3 regions of the Hymenobacter glaciei genome follow, and region 2 is predicted to be linked to each of the others. Evidence: riboswitches for the same ligand, from Rfam matches in the RefSeq annotation. Region 2 holds a riboswitch; each other region holds the start of a gene.
What was found. Region 2 has a riboswitch for S-adenosylmethionine ahead of ABD837_RS07410 (peroxiredoxin-like family protein). Riboswitches for the same ligand answer to the same signal wherever they lie in the genome.
Positions count from the first base shown of each region.

Region 1: linked by a shared signal. The riboswitch ahead of metH (methionine synthase) and the one ahead of ABD837_RS07410 (peroxiredoxin-like family protein) in region 2 are both predicted to bind S-adenosylmethionine.
Region 3: linked by a shared signal. The riboswitch ahead of ABD837_RS19580 (phosphoadenylyl-sulfate reductase) and the one ahead of ABD837_RS07410 (peroxiredoxin-like family protein) in region 2 are both predicted to bind S-adenosylmethionine.

Region 1 covers NZ_BAABDK010000032.1:60,381-68,037, forward strand. The annotation lists gene metH (methionine synthase) at 1-1,728, opposite strand, end outside; SAM riboswitch class I at 1,803-1,911, opposite strand; gene ABD837_RS21205 (hypothetical protein) at 2,098-3,057, opposite strand; gene ABD837_RS21210 (molybdopterin molybdotransferase MoeA) at 3,036-4,259, opposite strand; gene ABD837_RS21215 (SDR family oxidoreductase) at 4,354-5,421, opposite strand; gene moaC (cyclic pyranopterin monophosphate synthase MoaC) at 5,664-6,155, shown strand; gene ABD837_RS21225 (NTP transferase domain-containing protein) at 6,164-7,369, shown strand; gene ABD837_RS21230 (S41 family peptidase) at 7,577-7,657, shown strand, end outside.
Region 2 covers NZ_BAABDK010000012.1:36,284-43,940, reverse strand. The annotation lists gene ABD837_RS07420 (homoserine O-acetyltransferase family protein) at 1-127, opposite strand, end outside; gene ABD837_RS07415 (O-acetylhomoserine aminocarboxypropyltransferase/cysteine synthase family protein) at 418-1,797, opposite strand; gene ABD837_RS07410 (peroxiredoxin-like family protein) at 1,934-2,599, opposite strand; SAM riboswitch class I at 2,966-3,081, opposite strand; gene ABD837_RS07405 (LysM peptidoglycan-binding domain-containing protein) at 3,403-3,681, opposite strand; gene ABD837_RS07400 (hypothetical protein) at 3,871-4,290, shown strand; gene ABD837_RS07395 (erythromycin esterase family protein) at 4,451-7,021, shown strand; gene ABD837_RS07390 (lysylphosphatidylglycerol synthase transmembrane domain-containing protein) at 7,011-7,657, opposite strand, start outside.
Region 3 covers NZ_BAABDK010000030.1:68,245-75,901, forward strand. The annotation lists gene ABD837_RS19565 (hypothetical protein) at 1-1,254, opposite strand, end outside; gene ABD837_RS19570 (hypothetical protein) at 1,251-2,045, opposite strand; gene ABD837_RS19575 (RNA polymerase sigma factor) at 2,173-2,751, opposite strand; SAM riboswitch class I at 2,957-3,045, shown strand; gene ABD837_RS19580 (phosphoadenylyl-sulfate reductase) at 3,317-4,075, shown strand; gene cysD (sulfate adenylyltransferase subunit CysD) at 4,215-5,129, shown strand; gene ABD837_RS19590 (sulfate adenylyltransferase subunit 1) at 5,266-6,558, shown strand; gene cobA (uroporphyrinogen-III C-methyltransferase) at 6,695-7,504, shown strand; gene ABD837_RS19600 (assimilatory sulfite reductase (NADPH) flavoprotein subunit) at 7,556-7,657, shown strand, end outside.

The sequences.
Region 1 (7,657 bases), on a different contig from region 2:
GTCGTTGCCGCGGAAGGAAAACGAAATGTTGCTGATGCCGCCGCTGGTGAGCGCGCCGGGCAGGTTGCCCTTAATCCAGCGCACGGCCTCGATGAAGTCGATGGCGTAGTTGCGGTGCTCGTCCATGCCCGTGCCTACGGTCAGGATGTTGGGGTCGAAGATGATGTCGGACGGGTCGAAATCGACTTCCTTGGTCAGGATGTCGTAGCTGCGCTGGCAGATTTCCTTGCGGCGTTCCAGCGAGTCGGCCTGGCCGTTTTCGTCGAAGGCCATCACCACCACGGCGGCGCCGTACTGGCGCACCGTGTGGGCGCGGTCACGGAAAGCTGCTTCGCCTTCTTTCAGCGAAATCGAGTTCACGATGCTCTTGCCCTGCACGCATTTCAGGCCGGCTTCGAGCACGCTCCACTTCGAGGAGTCAATCATCACCGGCACCCGCGCAATGTCGGGCTCCGAAGCAATGAGGTGCAGGAACGTCGTCATCACCTGCTCCGAATCGAGCATGCCCTCGTCCATGTTGATGTCGAGTACCTGCGCGCCTTCTTCCACTTGCAAGCGGGCCACGGCCAGGGCTTCCTCATAGGCACCCGTGCGAATGAGGCGGGCGAAAGCGCGGGAGCCGGTCACGTTGCAGCGCTCGCCTACGTTCACAAACAGGCTTTCCTCTTTGATGGTAAACGGCTCTAGGCCGCTCAGGCGAGTCGAGGGAGCGAGTTCGGTGGGGAGTTGGCGGGGCTGGTATTTCTCGGCCAGCTTGCTCAGCTCGGCAATGTGCTGGGGCGTGGTGCCGCAACAGCCGCCCACCACTGTCACGATGCCTTCCTTCAAATACTCCTCCACCAGCGCGGCAAATTCCTGCGCCGATTCATCGTAGCCACCGAAAGCGTTGGGTAGGCCGGCGTTGGGGTAGGCCGAGATGTGCACGTCGGAAATGCGGCTCAGCTCCTGCACGTACTGGCGGAGCTGGTCGGCGCCGAGGGCGCAGTTCAAGCCCACGCTTAGCAGCGGCAGGTGGCGAATGCTGTTCCAGAAAGCTTCCACCGTCTGGCCGCTCAAGGTGCGGCCCGAAGCGTCGGTAATCGTGCCCGAAATCATAACGGGCACCACGCGGCCGCCTTCGTCAAAGAATTTCTGCACGGCATAGAGGGCTGCTTTGGCGTTCAGCGTGTCGAAAATGGTTTCGATGAGCAGGGTATCCACGCCGCCGTCCACAAGGCCGCGCACCTGCTCCAGGTAAGCCGTGGCCAACTCATCAAAGGTCACGGCGCGAAAGCCGGGGCGGTTTACATCGGGCGAGAGCGAGGCGGTGCGGTTGGTGGGGCCAACGGCGCCGGCCACGAAGCGCGGGCGCTCGGGCGTCGAGTACTCATCGGCCGCCTCGCGGGCCAGGCGAGCCGACTCGTAGTTCAACTCGTACACCACGTGCTCCAGGCCGTAGTCGGCCTGCGCAATGGTGGTGCCTGAGAAGGTGTTGGTTTCCACCATGTCGGCCCCGGCGGCGAAGTACTCGGCGTGGATGCCCTTGATGATGTCGGGCCGCGTGAGGCTCAACAGGTCGTTGTTGCCGCGCAGGGGCTTGGGGTGGTCGGCGAAGCGGGTGCCCCGGAAATCCTCCTCCGTCAGCGGGTGGCGCTGAATCATGGTGCCCATCGCGCCGTCAAGAATCAGCAGGCGCTGGCGGAGCAGGTCGGGAAGAGGAGAGGGGGCGGCGAGGGTGGCGGTGGACATTTCTTTCGGAGTCGGTATAGCAGCGTAAAAGCGCGTATCCAGAAAGAAACCCAAGCGCAAGCGCACGGTTCCGGCTGTCATCTTCTTTCACCAAAAAAGGCGGTGAAACGGGAGTTGGCACCTACTCGCGGTAGGTTGCCAAGACGTCATCGGGCCCGGTCCCTCGGTCTTTCTGGATAGCAGCGTAGGGCGAAGATACAACGCCTTCGGCTTAATGAAGAATGAGGAATGAAGAATTGGGAAATGGCTCAATAGGTCAGAATGTCCTCATTCCTCCTTTTAAGAAAGGGGGCAACGCGCCCACGCAGGCCACACGCTACCCGCCGGAAAAACGCTGGCCCCGGCGGCAGCCAAAAAATAACTTGGTACCTACAGCCTTGGCTGCAATTCGCGTTCATCCAGCACCCTTTCCTTCGAACTAGTGACGCTGAAGCGTATTTCTCCCTGTTCCCGGGCTATGTAAGTCAGCAGCGCGAAAATGAACAACGCAACTCCACTCATCTCCATCACTTCCTCCAGGGCGCACAGAAGCGACGAGTACAGGTTGTGCATGCCATAGAGCAAATCATAATGCCCTTCGATGGACTCCATACCCACCGCACCCGTCACGAATATGCAGCCCGAGGCCACAAACAGCGCGCGAACGAAGGTTGGCAGTTGCCACAGGAAAGGGGCATAAAAGGCCGTCAGAACAGTGAGCGCCAGCAGGTAAGGCACCACCCAGCTGTAGCGCAGAAACCCGTTCGTGTCCGTGCTGGGCGCATACATTTTGTTAACACTGTACGTTAATTCCTCGTGAATTGCAATTGATTCATCGAGAGCCAGAAACAGGAAAACGGCGCTCAGTAGTAGCCAGAGCAGGGCCTTTTTACGGCTGGCCGCCTGCCGGGCAATTACCAGGAGCAGGGCACTGGCGAGCAGCAGTAGCAGCGAGGAGAAAAAAGCTGGTATGGTGTTTTCTTCGTTCAAGTCGAAGTAACGCACAAGCTTCCGAACCACGCTCGTGTCCGTATGCAGCACCTGCACCAGGTAAACGCTCACCAAATCCAGCACAAGCAGCAGGCCGATTACCAGAAATATTTTTTTGGCAACTGCCTGCGGCCGTACAACCAAGGTGGCATTGCCCGACGTCGCGGTCGTACTGGTATAGGTTGTAAGCATAAGCTGATGGTGGAAATAAAAATATGCTGCCAAAAAGCTACTGCATTGTATAATTGTTTTGGCGAAGGGATTGGCGTTTTTTGGTTTGCCGCACCGTGCCCCACTGCCTTGCGTGCTTGGCCAGCAGTGCCCGGCCCGTGCATTGGTTACAGTGCCCAGGCCGGCCATACGCTGCCAGCCGGAAAAACGGACGGCTCCGGCGGCAGCTCCAGAAACGCCGTGGCTCCCACCAGCCCCATCATGTCGCCGGAGCCGCCCACGCGTAGGGGCGTTGCCAGGCGGCGGCCTTCGGCGTCTACGGTCAGGTGCACGGGCACAAAGTGCGTAAGCTGGGGCTTGAAATTGATGTCGACAGTGAGCACGGCCGGGGCGGGTGCTTCGGTAGTGACGGCCGTTTCGGGTATGCCCTCGGGCAGCTGCACGGCGCGCAGCCACGGCCGCACGTAGCGGCAAGCCGTGATGAACGTGGACACCGGATTACCGGGTAGCCCGAAAACCACCGGCCCACCGGCTCGCGCCCCGAACCAAAGCGGCTTGCCGGGCCGCTGTTGCACTTCGTGGAAAATTTCCTCCACGTGCAGCTCGCGCAACAGGCCTGGCAGGTGGTCGGCGCGACCCTTGCTCACGGCCCCGCTCAGCACCACGGCATCGAAGCCGGCGGCGAGGATGTTGGTGAGTCCCACGCGCAGCTCCTCGCGGTTATCGGAGAGGTGAAACAACGAAACTTCGGCCCCCGCCTGCGTAAACAGTGTTTGCAGAGCGTACACGTTGGAGCGCCGAATCTGGTGGGCCAGCGGTGTCGCCTCGATTCCGACCAACTCATCGCCGGTGCTTACCACGGCCAGGCGAGGGGCGCGTACTACGGCTATTTCGGCGGCGCCCACGGTGGCAGCCACGGCCAACTCGGCTGGGCCGAGGCGGATGCCGGGGTTTAACAGGGCGTCGCCGGCGCGGCGGTCGGCCGCTTGCTGGTGGATGTTGACGCCGGGCGCGGCGGGCGGCGGAATTTGGATGGTGGCGCGGTTGTCGTGCAGCAGAAGGTCTTCGTAGCGAATCACCGCATCGGCACCGGTGGGCAGCACCGCACCGGTCATCACCTCCACGGCCTGCTGCAGGTTGGTCAGTGGCCGGAGGGGTTCGCCGGCGTACTGGGTGTGCGCAATATCAAATTCCGATTGGCCCCCGGCCCAGCTAGCGAAGCTTACCGCGATACCGTCCATCGCCACGCGGTTGAAGGGCGGAAAGTCCCGGTCGGCCGTCAGGGTTTCGGCCAGGATGCGGCCGGCGGCGCGGGGCAGGGCCACGGTTTCGGGCGGCAGCGGGCGGGCAGTGGCGAGGACGTGGGCAGTGGCTTCGGCGGGGGAGAGCATGGGGAGGGATGGAAGATTAAATTGCTTGTCAGGACTAAGCCGAACGCCATGCTTCGACTTCGCTCAGCATGACGTTCTGGGATTTTTTGCAAGCCTACGGAATCAGCCGGTCCTCGCGCAGCTTGGCAAACAAATCAAAGAACGAATCCTCCGTGCTTTGGAACACGGTGAAGCCTCGCTTCCGGCTATTGGCCATATCCGTCATCACCTCAATGGGGCGACCGAGGTCCAGGTCGGTGTGCCAGGGCGAGGCCAGGCGGCTAATGTCCGGCTCGACGAGGCCATTTTTTGTGGCGATTTCGCGCCAGAGGTCGGCGTCGCCGGCCATCTCGGCTTCCAGCGGGTGAATGCTGCCATCGAAGCCCACGGCCTCCACGCCGAACCACTCGGCCAGGCGGCCCCATAGTTGGCTCCAGCGGAAAACGTCGCCATTCACCACGTTGTAGGCCTCGTTGCGGGCGGCGTCGGTGGTAGCGGCCCACCCCAGCTGCTTGGCAATAACGCGGGCATCGGTCACGTCCGACAAGCCTTCCCATTGCGCCCGCGAGCCGGGCCAGCGAAACGGCCGCCCCGTGGCTTGGCAGATGCTGGCGTACACGGCCAGGGTGGTGCCCAGGTTCATGAGGTTGCCCACGGCTTTGCCAATGATGGTGTGCGGCCGGTGGATGCTCCAGGTGAAGCCGTCGCGCTCAGCGGCGGCGTACACCTCGTCTTCCTGGGCGTAGTAAAAGTTGTCGAGCGCCAGCCGGGGCTGCGACTCGCGCAAGGGCGTAGGCGGGGCCACACCGCCGCTCACATAGGCTTCAAACGGCCCCAGGTAATGCTTTAGGCCGGTCACCAGCGCCACATGCTGCACCGAATGCTTCGGCCCTAGCACGGCCAGCAGGTTGCGCACCATGGCGCTGTTCACCCGGATGTTCTCGGCCTCGGTGTCGTTGCGCATCCAACTGGTAATGAAAACATGCGTGGGCCGAATATTGGCCAGCGCGGTTTCAAGGCTGGCTGTGTCGAGCAAATCAGCAGGCACGGGTTGCAGGCCGGCAATATCGGTGCCGGGCCGGCGGGCCAGGCCGTAGGTGGTCCAGTTATTAGCCAGTAGCTCCTGGGCCAGGTTGCTGCCAATGATGCCGCTGGCACCAACGACTAATGCGGTATTGGTCATGATAGAGGGAGGGGAAGCGCAGCCGGAATAGGCTGACGCGGCAGTTTTGCCGGAACGGAATTAGGTGTTGTGGCCCGGCGGCTGATGAAAAACGGCTATTTTGCTCAATAGTTTGCGGCGAAACAATTGGCGGCCGAATTGGCTAGATAGGCCGTAGCGCGAACTTTGTAGTTCGCGTACCCGAACGGCGCCGTAGCGCGAACTAGAAAGTTCGCGCTACGGCCCAACGCTTAAAACTTCCTATGCTGACCAAAAATTTCACCCACGTTAATGCCGCCAACCAGCCCACGATGGTGGATGTTGGAGCCAAAGCGCCCACCCGCCGCGTGGCCCGGGCCCACTGCCGCGTAGTGCTGGGCGAAGAGTTGTTGAGCCGCGTGCAGGCCGGCGAAATGCCTTCGCACAAAGGCCCGGTTATTCACACGGCTATTCTGGCGGGCATCATGGGCGCTAAAAAAACCGCCGACCTTATCCCGCTCTGCCACCCGCTGGGGCTGGATGATTGCAGCATTACCATCGAGCCCGACGGAACTGATGCCTTGCGCGTGGTGTGCACCGCCATAGTAACTGGCCGCACCGGCGTGGAGATGGAAGCGCTGACCGGCGCCACCGTGGCTGCGCTCACCATCTACGACATGTGCAAGGCGTTTTCGCACGACATTTCTATTGAAGGCGTGCAGCTTATCGAGAAAACCGGCGGTAAAAAGGACTTTCATCGCGCCGAAAATTCGTAAATTCCGATATGGAAAGTCTACCAACCTCAACCGTAAAACGGGCCAAGCACGCCGCGCTGGCCCGCCCCGATATAGGCGAATTTGGCCGGGCCGAGCTGGCTGTGCTGGGCGCGCCCTGCGGCGATATTCAGACGCTGGTGGCCCAGCTACTGCCCTTGCTGGCCCCGGCCCTGCGCGTGGCTTACGTCGATGCCGACCACGCCGCTGGTGATGCGGTCAGTGCTTCGGAAGCGTCGGCAGCTGCGCCGGCCAAGTCAGTGCCTTACGTGGCCGAAAATGGCCTTTCAGCCGAGCTGGTCGATAAAATTAACTATCGTCAGCTCAACCTGACGCGGGCCCTTGACAAGTTCTCGCAGCCCGAATTGCTGGCCCACGAAAGCGTGGTGCTGGTGAACGGCAACCACTTCCGCGCCCGTCAGCAGGTGGTCATCGTCGACCCGCGCAAGCCGCTCGATAAGAAGCTCGACCGCCTCACCGACGTGCGCCTGATTCTGCTGGCCGAGGGCCAGACCGAACTGCCTGCCGTGCTGTTGGAGCACCTCAGCGCTGCGCCGCTGCCGCCCGTGCTGCCACTGGCCGACACGGCCAAAATCGCTGCTTTCATTAAGCAGTGGTACCAGCTGGCGGTGCCGGTGCTGCGGGGCCTTGTGCTAGCCGGTGGCCGCAGCGAGCGCATGCACACCGACAAAGGCGCGTTGCACTACCACCGCCACGACCAGCGCCAGCACACGGCTGACCTACTGGCGGAGTTTTGCCCCGACGTGCGCGTATCGGTGCGCCCCGACCAGGCAAGCGACTTGCCCCCAGGTCTCGTCGCGCTGCCCGATACGTTCCTGAATCTGGGACCGCTGGGCGGCATCCTGTCGGCTATGCAGGCCGACCCCAACGCGGCGTGGCTGGTGCTGGCCTGCGACCTGCCCTTTCTTACCCGCGATACGCTGGAATACCTGGTAACGAACCGCCAGCCGGCGCGCATGGCTACCTCGTTCCGCAGCCCGTGGGACGAGTTTCCGGAGCCGTTGGTCAGCATCTGGGAGCCGCGCAGCTACGGACAGCTGCTGCGGTTTCTGAGCCTGGGCTACGCTTGTCCGCGCAAGGCGCTGATAAATTCCGACATTGAACTGCTGGCCCCCCCCTTGCCCGGCGAGTTGCGCAACGTGAACACGCCCGAGGAGCGCGCCGCTGCCACGCAGGAGCTGGAGCAGCGCCCGTAGCGGCTTCTTGCTGTGGCGATACATAAGTAGTGGGCGGCTGTTGGCTTCCGTCGGTAAGCGATGCCCGGGCTAACAGGCATCACCGTTCACAAGTAGAAGCAAGGATGCGTGTCTACATCGTTTTGATACCCTTCGCGATAGCGCAATTAGTTACGCATAAAACCGGGGTGCAAGCAACCCTGGACCATTGCTCTTCATCTTCGGGGCATGAAGATTCCTTTCATCTGCCTCGCGCTGCTGGTTGTGCACTTAGGTGCTGTGGCCCAAAGCCCCGCCCCCGCGCCAAAT
Region 2 (7,657 bases):
ATACCCACACCACGTTGTCGCGGTCTTCGTTGAGCTGGCCCCAGGTCTGGTAGGCCACGTGCGCCCCGTGCAGGGTTTCGCCGCTTTCCAGCTTCAGGTCAGGTAATTCAAATATTTGGCTAGTCATTATCAGGATAGTAGTAAGAATTGAGTAGCAAGTAGTAAGACAGTAGCATTTGAGCTTCCACTCTTACTACTTGCTACCAATGTCTTGCTGCTCAAATAACACGCTTTCAGCGCCAGTGAACCGGCCGGGTGTCTGGATTCTCACCCCCATTTCGCTACCCATCACGGAAGCGGTACCCGGCCGGCGCACTGGCCCTGCTTGTAGCTGTCGGTTGCTCGTTGTCAGTTGTCAGAAGCGACTGGTTCGCTGAGACTAATATCTGAAAACGACCAACTAACAGCTGGTAAACTTTACACTTCCAGTGGCTGAGCGTGCTCGAGTTCGGGCTCGCCGACTTCTTCGCCCTCCGTGGGTTGGCTGGCGGTGTTGCCGATGGCGTCGAACGCCGCCTGCAAATCAGCCTTGATGTCGTCGAAGTGCTCGATGCCCACCGACAAGCGCAGCGAAGTCGGCGTCACGCCCGCAGCGAGTTGCTCCTCTTCGCTCAGCTGCTGATGCGTGGTAGCCGAGGGCTGGATGATGAGCGTTTTGGCATCGCCCACATTGGCCAGGTGGCTGATGAGCTTCAGGCTGTCGATGAACTGCGAGGCATTTTCCTTGGTGCCTTTGATGCGGAACGAGAGCACGCCGCCGTAGCCGCGCTTCAGGTACTTGCTGGCGATGGCGTGGTAGGGGCTGCTAGCCAGGCCGGGGTAGTTCACGCTTTCCACCTGCGGGTGCTGCTCCAGCCAGTTGGCTACTTTCAGGGCGTTTTCCACGGTGCGGTCCACGCGCAGGCTCAGGGTTTCGAGGCCGATGAGCAGCTGCCAGGAGTTGAACGGGCTGATGGACGGGCCAAAGTCGCGCAGGCCTTCTACCCGTGCCCGGATGATGAAGGCAATGTTGCCAAACGGCCCGCCCTTGCCAAATACGTCGTTGAAAATCAGGCCGTGGTAGCCCTCGCTCGGCTCGGTGAACTGCGGGAATTTGCCGTTGCCGAAGTCGTAGGTGCCGCCGTCCACAATCACGCCGCCCACGCTGGTGCCGTGGCCGCCAATCCACTTTGTAGCCGATTCCACTACAATGTTGGCGCCGTGCTCCAGGGGCCGAAACAGGTAGCCGCCCGCGCCAAACGTGTTGTCCACAATCAGCGGCAGGTCGTGCTTTTTGGCAATGGCCGCGATGGCCTCAAAATCAGGAATGCTGAAGCTCGGGTTGCCAATGGTTTCGAGGTAAATGGCCTTGGTCTTCTCATCGATGTGCTCCTCAAACGAGGCCGGGTTGTCACCATCCGCAAAGCGCGCCTCAATGCCCAGGCGCTTGAAGGCCACCTTAAACTGGTTATAGGTGCCACCGTACAGGTAGGCTGTGCTCACGAAGTTGTCGCCGGCCTGCAGAATGTTGTTCAGGGCCAGGAACTGGGCCGCCTGGCCCGAGCCGGTGGCCAACGCCGCCACGCCGCCTTCGAGGGCCGCCACGCGCTGCTCGAACACGTCGGTGGTGGGGTTCATCAGGCGGGTGTAGATGTTGCCAAACTCCTTCAGGGCAAACAGGTTGGCGCCGTGCTCAGCGCTCTTGAACACGTAGCTGGTAGTCTGGAATAGCGGCACGGCACGGGCTCCGGTGGTGGGGTCGGGCTGCTGGCCGGCGTGGAGTTGGAGGGTTTCGAAGTGTTGGGGCTGAACGGACATGATGTTGAAATTTAGTTGTTAGTTACTGGTTGTCAGTTGTTAGTTTTTAGCTCCTGGTTTTGGTTGGTAGTTGTCAGTGAGTTGCCATTCATTGCCAGCATTTCTGACAACTGACAACTACCAACTGACAACCAGATTACAATTGGGCCAGGGCTTCGAGCAGCACCGCCGGGTCGGGGCGCTGCTTGAAGTTGGCGTCGGTGGCGGTCCAGGCAATGGTGCTGTCCCGGGCAATCACGAAAGTGCCCGTGAGTGGCAGTTCGCCACTGTCGTCGCCGTTGAACGTGGCCAGGTCGATGCCCACGCCGTGCAGGGTGTGGTACACCGCATCGCCCACCTGGTAGGCCAACCCATACTGCTTGGCCACGGTATTGCCGAGGTCGCTCAGCACCGGGAAGCGAAGCTCTTTTTCCTCAGCCGTGAGGCTGGTCAGGTCCGGCGTCTGGGGCGAAACGGCTACCAGCGTGGCGTTGAAAGCTTTAAAATCGGCCAATGCCTGGTTGTAGGCCCGCAGCTGCACGTTACAGTAGGGGCACCAGTTGCCGCGGTAAAACACCAGCACCACCGGGCCATTCGCCAGCAGTTCGGCCAGCGAAACCGGCTGGCCCACGGCATCGGGCAGGGTGAAATCGGGAGCCGTTTGGCCGGCCCGCAGGCTGTGCTGGGCCAGCCCGGCGGCGTGCACGGCCGCAATGCCGGCATCAATGGTTTGGCTGGCCGTAGCGGGCAGCACGCTGGCCAGGTGTTGGGCCGTTGCGGCCAGTTCATGCTGAATGGATACGGGGGCGGTGAGCGTGGACATGCGAAGTCGAGAAGAATATCTAGTTGGGGGAGAGAAACTTCTTCGGGCGTCTGTATCGGTCAAGGCTACAGTGCGGCGCAGGATAAGCCGGACTGTAGCCGCGCTTAGCGCATTCGATGAACCTGCGTGGCCCCAACGGGCCCCAGGGGCAACGGCATTCCCACGAAGAAGATAAAGGAGGTTGTTAAGCCGAAGTCAGGCTAGCAACAACACGGGCGACAACAGCACATTCGCATTCGCGCGGGGCGCGATGCCACATTTTGGCCGCCATCGGCCGAAACGAAGAAACCCGACACGACGGTGCACAAGGCAGCCGGAGCAGTCGGGAGGAGAAAAGCAGAATTCGAAGAATTTTCCATGGCACTCGAATCATCTGTCCCAGCACGGCCGAAGCGGTGAATGGGTAGGAATTGGCACCTTTCGTTTTGCGAAGGTTGCCAGTGGGTCACGGAGCCTAGTCTCTCGCCACTTCTGTATAAAACTTGAAAACTACCCACCGATAGCGGGGAGTACCTGTTTGGTATCGGCAAATGTACGGGAGAATTTTTGAGATGGGCAAGCGGTAGAGCGAAAATATTTTTTTTCGCCGGTTAAAATCGCCTGTCATCCTGAGTGAAGCGAGGAACCTTACCACACTCGCAGTGGTGTAGTTACTACACACCGTTCTTCGGTGACAAGGTCCTTCGCAAGCTCAGGATGACAGGCGATTTTGGCTCCAACAACTTCAGACCGGCCCCACCAAACGCAAAAAAGCCACCCTGAAACAGAGTGGCTTTTCTCACCTTTTTTCTGCAAAAAAGTACCTAGAGACTAGGTAGGGTTAACACCTGACCAACTTCAATGAGGTCGGGGTTAGTACCGATGGTGGCCTTGTTGGCCTCGTATATCTGATGCCACTTGGCGGCGTCGCCGTAGTGGTGCTTGGCTATTTTTGAGAGAGAATCTCCACTAACAACAGTATAACTGTCGCCGGAAGTTTCTGGTTTTGCATTTCCGAAAAAATCGGTGCCGCCAGCAGCGGGCTTAGCGGGCTCAACGGGTTTTTGCTCGCCTTTGTCGCTGATGAAATCGAAGAGTCCCATGGGATTTACAAAGTTAAATGATGCAACTGATTTCACCGGAAAACCTCGCGGTTGGGCCGGCCGGGTTGCTATACGCACAGGTTTGGCGGAGGTTTCGTTGCCAACTCTTTTGGTTTGATATCGTAAGCCGACGAGCTTCGCATTATGCAGGCTACCACTTTCATTCTTTCACCATTACCCGTTGTGCTCATGAAACTCCAGTCCCTTTTCTCGTTCCGCTATTTTGCTAGCCTGCTCGTACTTGTGTCGCTATTTGCCGCTTCGTGCAGCAACGACAAGGGCAAGGTGGAAGGTGTGAACATGCTGTACGGCACCGACAGCAAGGTGTGGAAAACCTCCAAGCAAACCGATGCCACCGGCGACAAAGTGAAGCAGACCAATGCCCAGGAAGACGAGCAGCTGCGCATCTTCGCCAATGGCACCTACAACATGACCGGCGCCACCGGTGCCGTGAACGGCAAATACACGTTCGACCAGGCCGGCAAAACCATCACGATGACGCCCGACGGTGCGACCACGAGCAACACCTTCGCGGTGGAAACCCTTACCGACGACAAGCTCACGCTGAAGTCGGCCGACGGTGCCGCGCTGATGTTGGAAGCTGAGTAAGCTTCGCAAATTGCTTTTGAAAAGCCCCGAACCGCGTTGGTTCGGGGCTTTTTTTGTAGTCGTATATTTTGATATGGCTGGCTGTAATGTGGAAATGCCAGTAACTTGCGGCCTCCTTCCGTGTGGCCCATTGTGGCCATTCCACTTTTTTCTGCTATTGATGTTTACCAGTTTTAAAGCAGGTGCCCTGGCCGGGGCGCTGCTGCTTACGGTGCCTTTTGCCCGCGCTCAGGCCCCTACTTCCCTGCCCACCCACGCGGTGCGCAGCATCAACCCCACGGACAATGACTTTCGGGATTTGGAGTTTTTGAAAGCCGAAATCGGCCCGGCGCGGGTGGTGATGCTGGGCGAGCCCAGCCACGGCGAGGGCAACGTGTTCGAAGCAAAAATCCGGCTCCTGCGCTTTTTGCGCGAGCAGATGGGCTTTACCACGGTGGCATTTGAGAGCGGGTTTTACGACCTGCACAAGGCCCAGCAGGCGCTGGAGGCCGGCCGGCCGGCGCAGGAGGCCTTGGGCAACAGCGTATTTTCTATCTGGACCAGTACGCAGGAGTTTCAGGCTCTGCTGCCATTGGTGGGCAAAGGCGGCCTGCGCGTAGCCGGCTTCGACCCGCAGCTGATGACCGATGGCTACAGCGGCGATATGGTAGACGACCTGGAGGAATTCCTGGCCCCGGACAAGAGCGCCGCCCTGCTCAACTTCGATTACCTCGACCAAGTCATCAGCTTTATGGGCCAGAGCTTTGCTTTCGTGCCTACTACCACGCTGGCCGAGTTTGAGAAGGAAATGGCCAAAGTGAATAAGCTCGTGGCTAAAGTCGCCACCGGCTCCGATGCCCAGCGCCGTACTGAGGCCGCGTTCTGGCAGCAGAACCTGCGCAGCCTGCTGGCGCAGGCCCGCGACTATGCCGAGCACGAGCCGGAATTGAAGACCAACGAAACCTTCAAGGCCAGCGACAGCAACCCGCGCGATGCCCAAATGGCCGACAACCTGCTGTGGTATGTGAAACAGCATCCGCAGGAAAAGGTGGTGTGCTGGGCCGCCCTGCCGCACCTGGCCAACCGCACCGACCACTTCGACACAGCTGAAATGCAGGCGTACCGCCCCATGGGCCGGGCCGTGAAGGACGGCCTCGGCCCCGACCAGGTCTACATTCTGGGCACAGTGGGCGGCGGCGGCAGCTACGGCCCGTGGTTCCGGGAAATCAAGCCGGTACCCACGCCGGCTGCCGGCTCACTCGAAGCAGAATTAATGGCTCAGCCCGCCGAATACGCCTTTGTCAGCCTGAAGCACGATGCCCCCAGCCGCCTGCTGACCACTTACGCCGTTGACTACACAGCCATGCGTGGCCCGTGGAGCGAGGCAGTGGACGGCTTTCTGTTTTTGCGCAGCGTGCACCCGACCCATAAGGCCGTATTGACTGCGGGAGCGACCGCCCCGGCGGCCGACAGCGCGGTGCTGGCCCGCACCACTCCCGACGGGCTGAATCCGGCCGGCCGGCCCGTGCGCCTGGCAACGGGCACAGCGGCCAACTCGGCCACGGTGCGCGGCGTGGTGCTCGACCGCAAAACCGGCCAGCCGGTGCCCTACGCTTCGGTGAGCGTGCCGGCCCAGGGCGTGGGCACGGTAGCCGACGGGCAGGGCCGCTTTGCGCTGCGCACCACGGGAAGCACGTTGCAGGTGAGCAGCGTGGGCTACGCCGCCATCATGGTAACCGCCACCACCGCGCCGCTGACGGTACGGCTGGCGCCGGCCGCCTACGAGTTACAGGGCGTGCAGGTGCGCGGCGAAAGCCTCGACCCGCGCAAGATTATGAAGAAGGTGCTGGCGGCTCTGCCGAAGAATTACGACCAAGGCGACTATCTGTCCGAAGTATACACCTACCGCCGCATGAGCAATTTCGACTCGCTGAGCTACGAAGGCGAATACGTAAGCCAGGTGCGGGTGCCAGCCGGGCAGAAAAACCTGCACGCAGGTTTTCTGATGATGGAGGACCGGGAGCAGCACCGAATTCGCGAAAAGCACGAAGTCAAGACCCTGGCGAAGGGGCTGAAAACGATTGTTATGCTGGGGTACGGGCAGGGCTTCTACACTGCCGGCGCCGACCCGGTGCGCACATCGCCGCTGTTTAAATCGGGGCGTTGGAAGAAGTATACGCTCCACCTCGACAGCGTGCTGACCCGGAACGGGGAAACGGTGTACCAGATTGGCTTCGTGGCCAAGCGGGCCAACCACCGCACCACCGGTACCTACCTGCAGGCCGGCTACCGGGGCCAGTTTGAAGTGCAGCAACGCGACTACGCCGTGACGCACTACGAAGCGAAGTGGCAGGGTGACACCGTGCTGCAGAACGCCGTGGCGCGCAAGTACGTGGGCAAGCCGGTGTTAACGGCCCGCCTCTATTCTAACCTTTATGCCCAGGAACAATCTGAGCATGCTGTTGACTACCTGCGCGCTGCTAACGGCCGCTACTACGCGTGGCACAGCCGGGGCTTGGGCCTCGAAGCGGGCCGGGTGCTGAAAACCGGGCAACGATTCTATCGGCAGCGCAACTGCGAGCAGTATTTCACGCTGCTGCCAGCCGGCACGCCGTTTCTGCCGCTTAACCCGAAGGCGGACTCACGCTGGGACGGCATGGAAACCTACCAGCTGCAATTCACCGACTTCCACCCCGAATTCTGGCAAACCTACCAGCGCCCGACAGCTGCCGCGACGCAGCCTAAACCGTAGCCGCTTTATCTGGGCGCTTGGCGAACACCCGCGCTACCCAGCGCGGCAGGAAAATGGTGCCGAGCACTAAATAGAGGTAGTAGGTGACCACCCGGTACAGCAGCACCATGAAGCTGGTGAGCGTGGCCGTGCCGATGAACTTGCCGAAGAACGTGGGAAACGCGCCTTCCACGATGCCCGCGCCGCCTGGCGTGATGGCCAGCAGCAGCAGCACTTTGTAGGTGAGGTTGCGGGCGAAAATGAACAGGAAGGTGTCGGTGTCCATCGGCACAAAGGCGGCGATAAGGCAGCCGATAACCATGTAGCGGGCCGTCCAGACGAAGAAGGTGCTGCCCGCCGCGCGCCACCAGTAAATAGCAGGGTTGCCGCGCAGCTGTGCCGAAGCTAAAGCCATTTCCTGCCCGTGGTGATAGGCTTTGCGCCGCCAGCGCTTCAGCACCAGCATGGAGAACAGGCGCACCAGCACCCGTCGCACCGAGCGCGGGTTGATGAAAATGGCGTATAGCATAAGGCCAGCATAAGCCGTGACTCCGATGTAGCTGACCACGAACAGCACCCGCAACGTAGCAATGAAGCCGCCCTGCAAGGCTTCGTGCGGGTAGAGGCCGGCCCCGGCAATAAGCACCACCAGCGGCA
Region 3 (7,657 bases), on a different contig from region 2:
GGCTCCAAACACCCCCAGCACGTCGCTGGTCTGAGGACCGTTTTCCTGCGAGAGCACGCGTACAAAGTTTTTATCCACCAGCAATTGGCCCTGTTCGGTACTCACGTCGAAGCGGAAGGCGGGTGCGTCGGCAAATCCCAGGCGAATGGTGCTGAAGCCGCCGTCGAGGTTTATTTGGCGGAAGTTGGCGCCCATGTCGCGCACCACGAAATCGGGGCAGTAGCGCACGGCCATATCCAGGCCCTCACTTAGCTTGTCGATGGTGAAGCGGGAGTAGCCCGACGAGCCCCGCAGGTTGCGCACGCTGCCCAGCGCTACGTCGCCGTACTTGCTGTGCACCGTCAGGTCCTGCACCGTACCGATGTCAACGTCGGAATAGTTGTTGCGCAGGTCCACCGTTGTGCCCTCATCGAGGCGCAGTTGGGCGTAGCTGGCATCAATGCTGGCGCGGCCAGCGAAGGCAATGCGGCAGTCGCCGTTGCCAATGCGAATGAGGTTGCGCGGGCCTTCGAGGCGGGCGGTGCGCAGGGTGCCGTATTCAACCGCCAACTCGGTGTTGCCGCGCAGGTCGTTGTTGAGCGTCACGTCGCCGAAACTGTCGTAGATGCGCAAGGCCGTGGTACGAGGCAGCCACACGGTATAATTCACCTGGTAGCGGCAACCACCGGCCCGGCCGCGCAGGGCAGGACCAAACTGCGTGCTTACGGCCACGCCGCCGGTACGGGCATCGTAGTCGAGCCATTGCACACCCAGCGCTTCCAGCACTTGCTTGGCGCCGGCATCGGTTTCGGCGCGGGCCACCAGTTCAGCTTCTACTTTGATTTCCGCTTTACTCCAAGTGTTTACCTGCACGCGGCCGTAGCGGGTGTCGAGCGAAAAGGCCCGCCCCTGCTTCGGCACCGCAAACGAACGGCTGAGGCGTCGGCGCTGCTCCACTTGCAACTGAGCAGCCGTTTCGGGGCCGTCGGGCTGGTCGGCAGCGGGGTTTTGTGGTCCCTCCTGCTGGCAAGCCGGTTGTTGCCCAGCGGGTTGTTGCTCGCCCGCTTCGGTACTTCCGAACAGGGCTTCGGCGGCACGTTTAGCCTCGGGCGTCAGTGCATGTCTGGCCACGCACGGTCCCGCGGCTGTCCAGCGGCCCGCCGGTACGGCATCGGCTATTGTTTGCGCCTGAGCAGCAGGCTGAACCAGCAGTCCAACCAACAAACCCAGCAGCCCGAGTCCGCGCGCACCCCGAAAAACCGTTAGCTGGCTCATTCGGAGCGGCGGCTATCGGCCAGTACATACGCCCCGGCGTTGGGGTCGGCCTCAGTGGGCGTGTTGCTTAGGTTCAGCTGGCGGTCGAGAATGTCGAGACGCACCTGCAGGTTACGGTTCATGGCCGTGAGCACGGCATCAGGCTGCGGGTGCTGCAGCAACTGCATTTTCAGCACGCGGTAGCTCGAATCGAGCGATGCCAGCTCGTGCTGCCAGTCGGCATTCATGGCCACCATGCCCGGGCCGCTAAGCTGGCTTAACTCCGTTTGGCGGCGGGCGAGTTGGTTGGTGTAGTAGGCTTCCATGCCACGCACGGCGCGCACCAGCTGGCTGTCGGCCCCGGTGGTATGCTCAGCGGCGGTGAGGGAAGTAGGGTTGCCACCCTGATACAAGGCCGCATCGGGTTCAGTATCTACGCTTCCCAGCTTAGCCGCGGGCGCAGCCACAACGGCTACTTCAGCGCCCACCGAGCGGGATTTCCAGGCTTCGCTGGCTCCGGCCGCAAACACCAGCAGGGCCAGTGCCGCCGCCACGCCGTAGCGCTGAAACCAGTTGGCGTGGCCAACTGCCGCAGTTGCTATCGAAGCAGCCGGCGCAGCCCACTCCTCAGCAGCCACTACCGGAGCCGCAGTTGCTGCCAGGGGTTCGTCGCTCAGGCGCATGGCGGGCGCAACAGGGCTTAGCTGCTGCTCCAGCGCGGCCCACAGGTCCGGGCGTGGCTCGTGGGTGTCGAAATCGGCGCGGTGCCGCTCGACGAAATTTTCAAGAGAAGTATTAGTTGGGGTATCCATGAATGAGTAGCAGACGCACGGTTCGTCCAAGTTCAAGGCGGGCCACGGGGCTATACGAAAACCGCGGCCGGGCGAAACAGGATGAAGGGTAATGAAACGATTAAGTAATGATTATAAGGGATAAACGTTAGCTCAGGCCACGCTGGGCGGCCAATTCGCGCAACCGAACCCGAGCCCGGCTGTACTGTGATTTAGAAGTTGATTCGGAGATGCCCATGATGCCGGCGATTTCGAGGTGGTCGTAGCCTTCGAGCAAATACAGGCTGAGCACCACGCGGTAGCCGTCGGGCAGTTCCTGAATGCAGCGGCGCAGCACGTCGGCCCGGTAGTGCGTATCGGCCTCATCCTCGGGCGAGTGGGTGGCGGCTTCGGCGGGCTCGTCGTGGTGCTGCTCGCCCAGCGGCACCAGCGCCAGCCGCCGCTGCCGCAGGCAATTGATGCTTTTGTTCACCACAATCCGCTTCAGCCACGCCCCAAACGAGGAATCGCCTTTGTAGCCGCTTAGTTCACGAAAAGCGCTTAGGAACGACTCCTGCAGCACATCTTCGGCCTCAGCGTAGTCGCCGGTGATGCGTAGGGCCGCGTTGAACATTGCCTTGGAGTAGCGCCGGTAAATCTCGGCCTGGGCCTGGCGGTCGTTGAGGCGGCAGCGCTCCACCAAAGGAGCGTTGATATCGACGTAGGCGGAAATGGACAGAGCTTCCATGCAGAAAACGAGGTCTTGAGTGTGCTTAAGCAACCCATAGACCACACGGCAGGTTCAGGGGTTGCACGGCAAATTACGCGGCAAAAGCACGGCGGCCAAACCTATGGCAATGTGGCCAGTTTCATATTCATAAAATAAAATTTTGGCATTTCGCTTTTTCGTCGGTTACATTTGCCCCAGCAACCCTCGTTTGGGACGCTATCCATTTTTATACAGAGGCGCGGAGAGACAGGCTCGACGAAACGCCGGCAACCCCCACCAGTTGGAACGGTGCCAAGTCCTGACATATAAAAACTGCCGTGAGCACATCCACCAATCTCCGCCTGCAACCCACCACCCTCGCTGCTTCGCGCCGAATGTGTTGTTGCATGTGCTGTTCCCTGGCCGCTATGCCGGGGAAGATTGCTGGTTGTTGAACTAGGGCTTCTCTTCCGGCGGCTGTTGCGACGGCTACCCCGCTACCCCCTCTTGTGGTGATTGATTCATTGCGCGACGCATAGCGGGTTTTTGCGGCCTCTACGGCCCATTGTTGGTTTTTTCTGCGGAGAAAAACTCCCTTCCCATCATGGCATTACCCCTTGAAAGCCAGGTTGCTGACCTGCGCCGCTACCTTCCCGAATGCTCGGCACCGGAAACCCTGGCCCTGCTGGCCGACCACTTCCCCGGCCGCGTCTCGTTTTCTACCTCCTTTGGCCTCGAAGACCAGATTCTCACCCATTTCATCTTCGAAAACGACCTACCCATCCGGGTGTTTACGCTCGACACGGGCCGCAATTTTCAGGAAACTTATTCTACCTGGAACAAGACCTTGCTGCGCTATGAAAAGCCCATCGAAGTATTCGCGCCCGACGGCGCAGCCATTGAGGAGCTGACCCGCCAAAAGGGCCCCAACAGCTTCTACGAGAGCATAGCGAACCGCAAGGAGTGCTGCAACATCCGCAAGGTGGAGCCCCTTTCCCGCGCCTTGGCTGGCCAGCAGGTGTGGGTGACGGGCATCCGCGCCGAGCAGTCGCAAAACCGCCAAACCATGCACCCAGCTGAGTGGGATGCCGGCCACGAGCTCATCAAAGTACACCCGCTCTTCGGCTGGACCTGGGCCGAGTGCGAGGCCTTCGCCCAGGCCAACGGCATTCCGGTTAATCCACTGCACAATAAAGGCTTCGTGAGCATCGGCTGTGCGCCCTGCACCCGCGCCATTGCGCCGGGCGAGGATTTCCGCGCCGGCCGCTGGTGGTGGGAAGACGCTGCCGCCAAGGAGTGCGGCCTGCATGCCACTGCCGCCCACCAGGGCCTCGACCCGGTGGTAGAGCGAATGCCAGGCTAGGCCCATCCTCGGGCGCTAGCGGCTGGGCCGCTGGCGCTACTTCCTACCCCAAGGGCACCTCTCGCGGGCCTTATCCCACCCATAATCTTCCTGCTTTTCACATTCGCCCGATTTTTTCGGGCCTAGACTTCCTGTGCCAATGCCAACCGCTGCTTATCCCGATTACCTCGACCGTTTAGAAGCTGAAGCTATTCATATCCTGCGCGAAGTAGCCGGACAGTTCGAGCGGCCCGCACTTTTGTTCTCGGGCGGTAAAGACTCGATTGCCCTGACGCGGTTGGCCGAAAAAGCCTTTCGGCCGGGTAAGTTTCCCTTCCCACTGGTGCACGTCGACACCGGCCACAACTTCGAGGAAATCATCAACTACCGCGACGAGCTGGCGGCCCATTTGGGCGAGAAGCTAATTGTGCGCAAGGTGGAAGACACCATCCGGGAGCGCGGCCTGCACGAGCCGGGTGGCAAATACCCCAGCCGCAACCCGCTCCAGACCTACACCCTGCTCGATGTGATTGAGGAATTCGAGTTTGACGCCTGCATCGGCGGGGCGCGGCGCGACGAGGAGAAGGCCCGGGCCAAGGAGCGCATCTTTTCAGTGCGCGACGATTTTGGCCAATGGGACCCCAAGCGCCAGCGGCCGGAGCTGTGGAACATCTACAACGGCCGCATCCAGAAGGGTGAAAACGTGCGCGTATTCCCCATTTCCAACTGGACTGAGCTGGACGTGTGGAACTACATCAAGCGCGAAAACATCAAGCTGCCCGAGATTTATTTCTCGCACGAGCGCCAGTGCGTGGTGCTGCCCAGCGGCCAGCTCCTCGGCTTCAGCGAGCACCTGAACCTCGACGAAACCGACGAAATCGTGAACCGGCGCGTGCGCTTCCGCACCGTGGGCGACTCCACCTGCACGGCCGCCGTGGAAAGCGACGCCGTTTCGGTGAATGACATCATTGAGGACCTGCTGCTGGCCAAAGTGAGCGAGCGCGGCGCCACCCGGCTCGACGACAACCTCTCGGAAACGGGGATGGAGGACCGCAAGCGCAACGGCTATTTCTAAAAATTAAATGTGGGGAAATGTGGGAATGTGAAAGATGTGAAAATGAGTCGGCACATGCCGCCAGCCATTCGCACTCCCTCCTGAATTAGCCATTTTTCACATTTCCACATCGTTCACATCTAGCATATTAAAAAAAATGGACCTTCTCCGATTCATCACCTGCGGCAGCGTCGACGACGGCAAAAGCACGCTCATCGGCCGCCTGCTTTACGACAGCGACTCAGTATCGCTCGACGTGCTGGCCACGCTGGAAAAGCGCCGCGCCACCACCGGCGGCGACGTCGATTTGGCCCTGCTCACCGACGGCCTCAAAGCCGAGCGTGAACAAGGCATCACCATTGATGTAGCGCACAAATACTTCACCACGCCGCGCCGCAAGTTCATCATCACCGACGCACCGGGCCACGTGCAGTACACCCGCAACATGGTGACCGGCGCGAGCAACGCCGACCTGGCCATTGTGCTGGTAGATGCCCGCCAGGGCGTGATTGAGCAAACCAGGCGGCACACGCTGCTGGCTTCGCTGCTGGGCATTCAGCACTTTGTGCTGGCCGTGAATAAGATGGATTTGGTGGGCCACGAGGAAGTGATTTTCCAGAACATAGTGGCCGATTATGCGGCCATTGCCGAGCAGCTGAAGCTGCCGAACGTGGTAGCCATCCCGCTTAGCGCCCTCAATGGTGACAACGTGGTGCGCCGCTCCGATTTCCTGCCTTGGTACCACGGCCCCAGCCTGCTGGAGCACCTCGAAAGTGTGCCGGCCGCCATTGATGCCAACCCGAATGAGCCGCGCTTTCAGGTGCAGTATGTGATTCGGCCGCAGACCGAGGAGTTACCCGACTACCGGGGCTACGCCGGCCGCATCCAGAGCGGCACTTATCGCCCGGGCGACCGGGTGCGCATCTGGCCCTCGGGCCTGGAAACAGTGATTGAAGCAGTTGAAGTGAACCAGCAGGAAGTGGCGGCTGCCAGTGCCCCGCAAGGCGTGGTGCTGCGCCTGCGCGACGACATGGACGTGAGCCGAGGCGATACCATTGTACCCACCACCGCCCACCCGGCCGTGGTGCGCGAACTCGAAGCCACGCTGTGCTGGATGGACGAGCGGCCGCTGCGCGCCGGCCGAAAGCTGCTGGTGCAGCACCACTCCGCCACGGTGAAGGCCGCCGTGACCACCATTCTGCAAAAGACCAATATCGAAACCTTCGAAAGTCAGGGTACCGACGAGGCTCGGCTCAACGATATCGTGCGGGTGCGCTTGAAAACCGCCCTGCCACTGGTGGTGGATGAGTATCGGCAAAACCGGGTCACCGGCGCTTTTATCCTGGTCGATGAGCAGACCGGGGCTACCCTGGCCGCCGGCCTCATTGCCGCTACCGACCCGGAATATTTCACCCAGGAAGTACCCACCGAGGCCGCGTTTTCCATTTAAAACACCTTGGCAACGCCCGTCCTGCAGGGCGTAGCGAAGCATCTCGCGTGCCGCCACTAATCCTGACGATTCGATTGCTACCACAAGCGCGATGCTTCGTTGCGCTCTGCATGACGACCAACATAGAAAACTAAAAATGGCTGATTCTTCTCTTTTCCTGCCTCGCCTGACGGTTGTCGGCGCCGGGCCTGGCGACCCGGACTTACTGACGCTGAAAGGCGCAAAAGCCCTGGCGGCAGCCGATGCGGTGCTGTACGATGCCCTGGCTAACGATGCCCTGCTGGCCCACGTCCGGCCCGGCGTGCCGCTGATTTTTGTGGGCAAGCGCAGCGGTTTCAAGGCCTATACCCAGGAAGGCATCAACGAGCTGATTGTGCAGCAGGCGTACCGCCACGGCCACGTGGTGCGGCTAAAGGGCGGCGACCCGTTTGTGTTTGGCCGCGGCCGCGAGGAAATGCTGTACGCCGAAGCTAACGGGCTGGCCACCGACTACGTGCCGGGCATTAGCAGCGCGGTAGCGGCGGCGGGCAGCGTGGGCATTCCGGCCACGCACCGGGGCTTGAGCGAAGGCTTCCGGGTACTAACGGCTACGACAGCAGACGAGCAGCTTTCGACCGCCTTGCTCGAAGCCGCCCAGACGCCCACCGTCACCACCATTATTCTGATGGGCATGAGCCGGCTGGCAGAAATCGCGGCGCTTTTTGCCCGCTACGGCGGGGCCGAAGTGCCAGCGGCCATCATCCAGAACGGTACGCTGCCGACAGCACGCGCGGTGGCCGGCACGGTGGCCGACATCGCCGGGCGGGCCAGTGCGGCCGGGCTCGGTGCGCCGGCCGTGATTGTGCTGGGCGAAGTGGTGCGGCTGATGAAGCAGCCTGCCGCGACAGCAGCTAATGTAGCCACTGAGATACTACCGGAACTGCTGGCTTACGCAAAAGTGGCTTAGCCCACTGGCTGAGCTTCTCGCCTCCCTCCTACCTGTATTCTGAAGTTGATTATGCCCACGCTCCCTATTCTTCCGCCTGCGCTTGATGAAGCGCAGCTCCAGCATCTTACAGCTAACCTGTCGGCCAACCAGCTGCTGTGGCTGAGCGGCTAT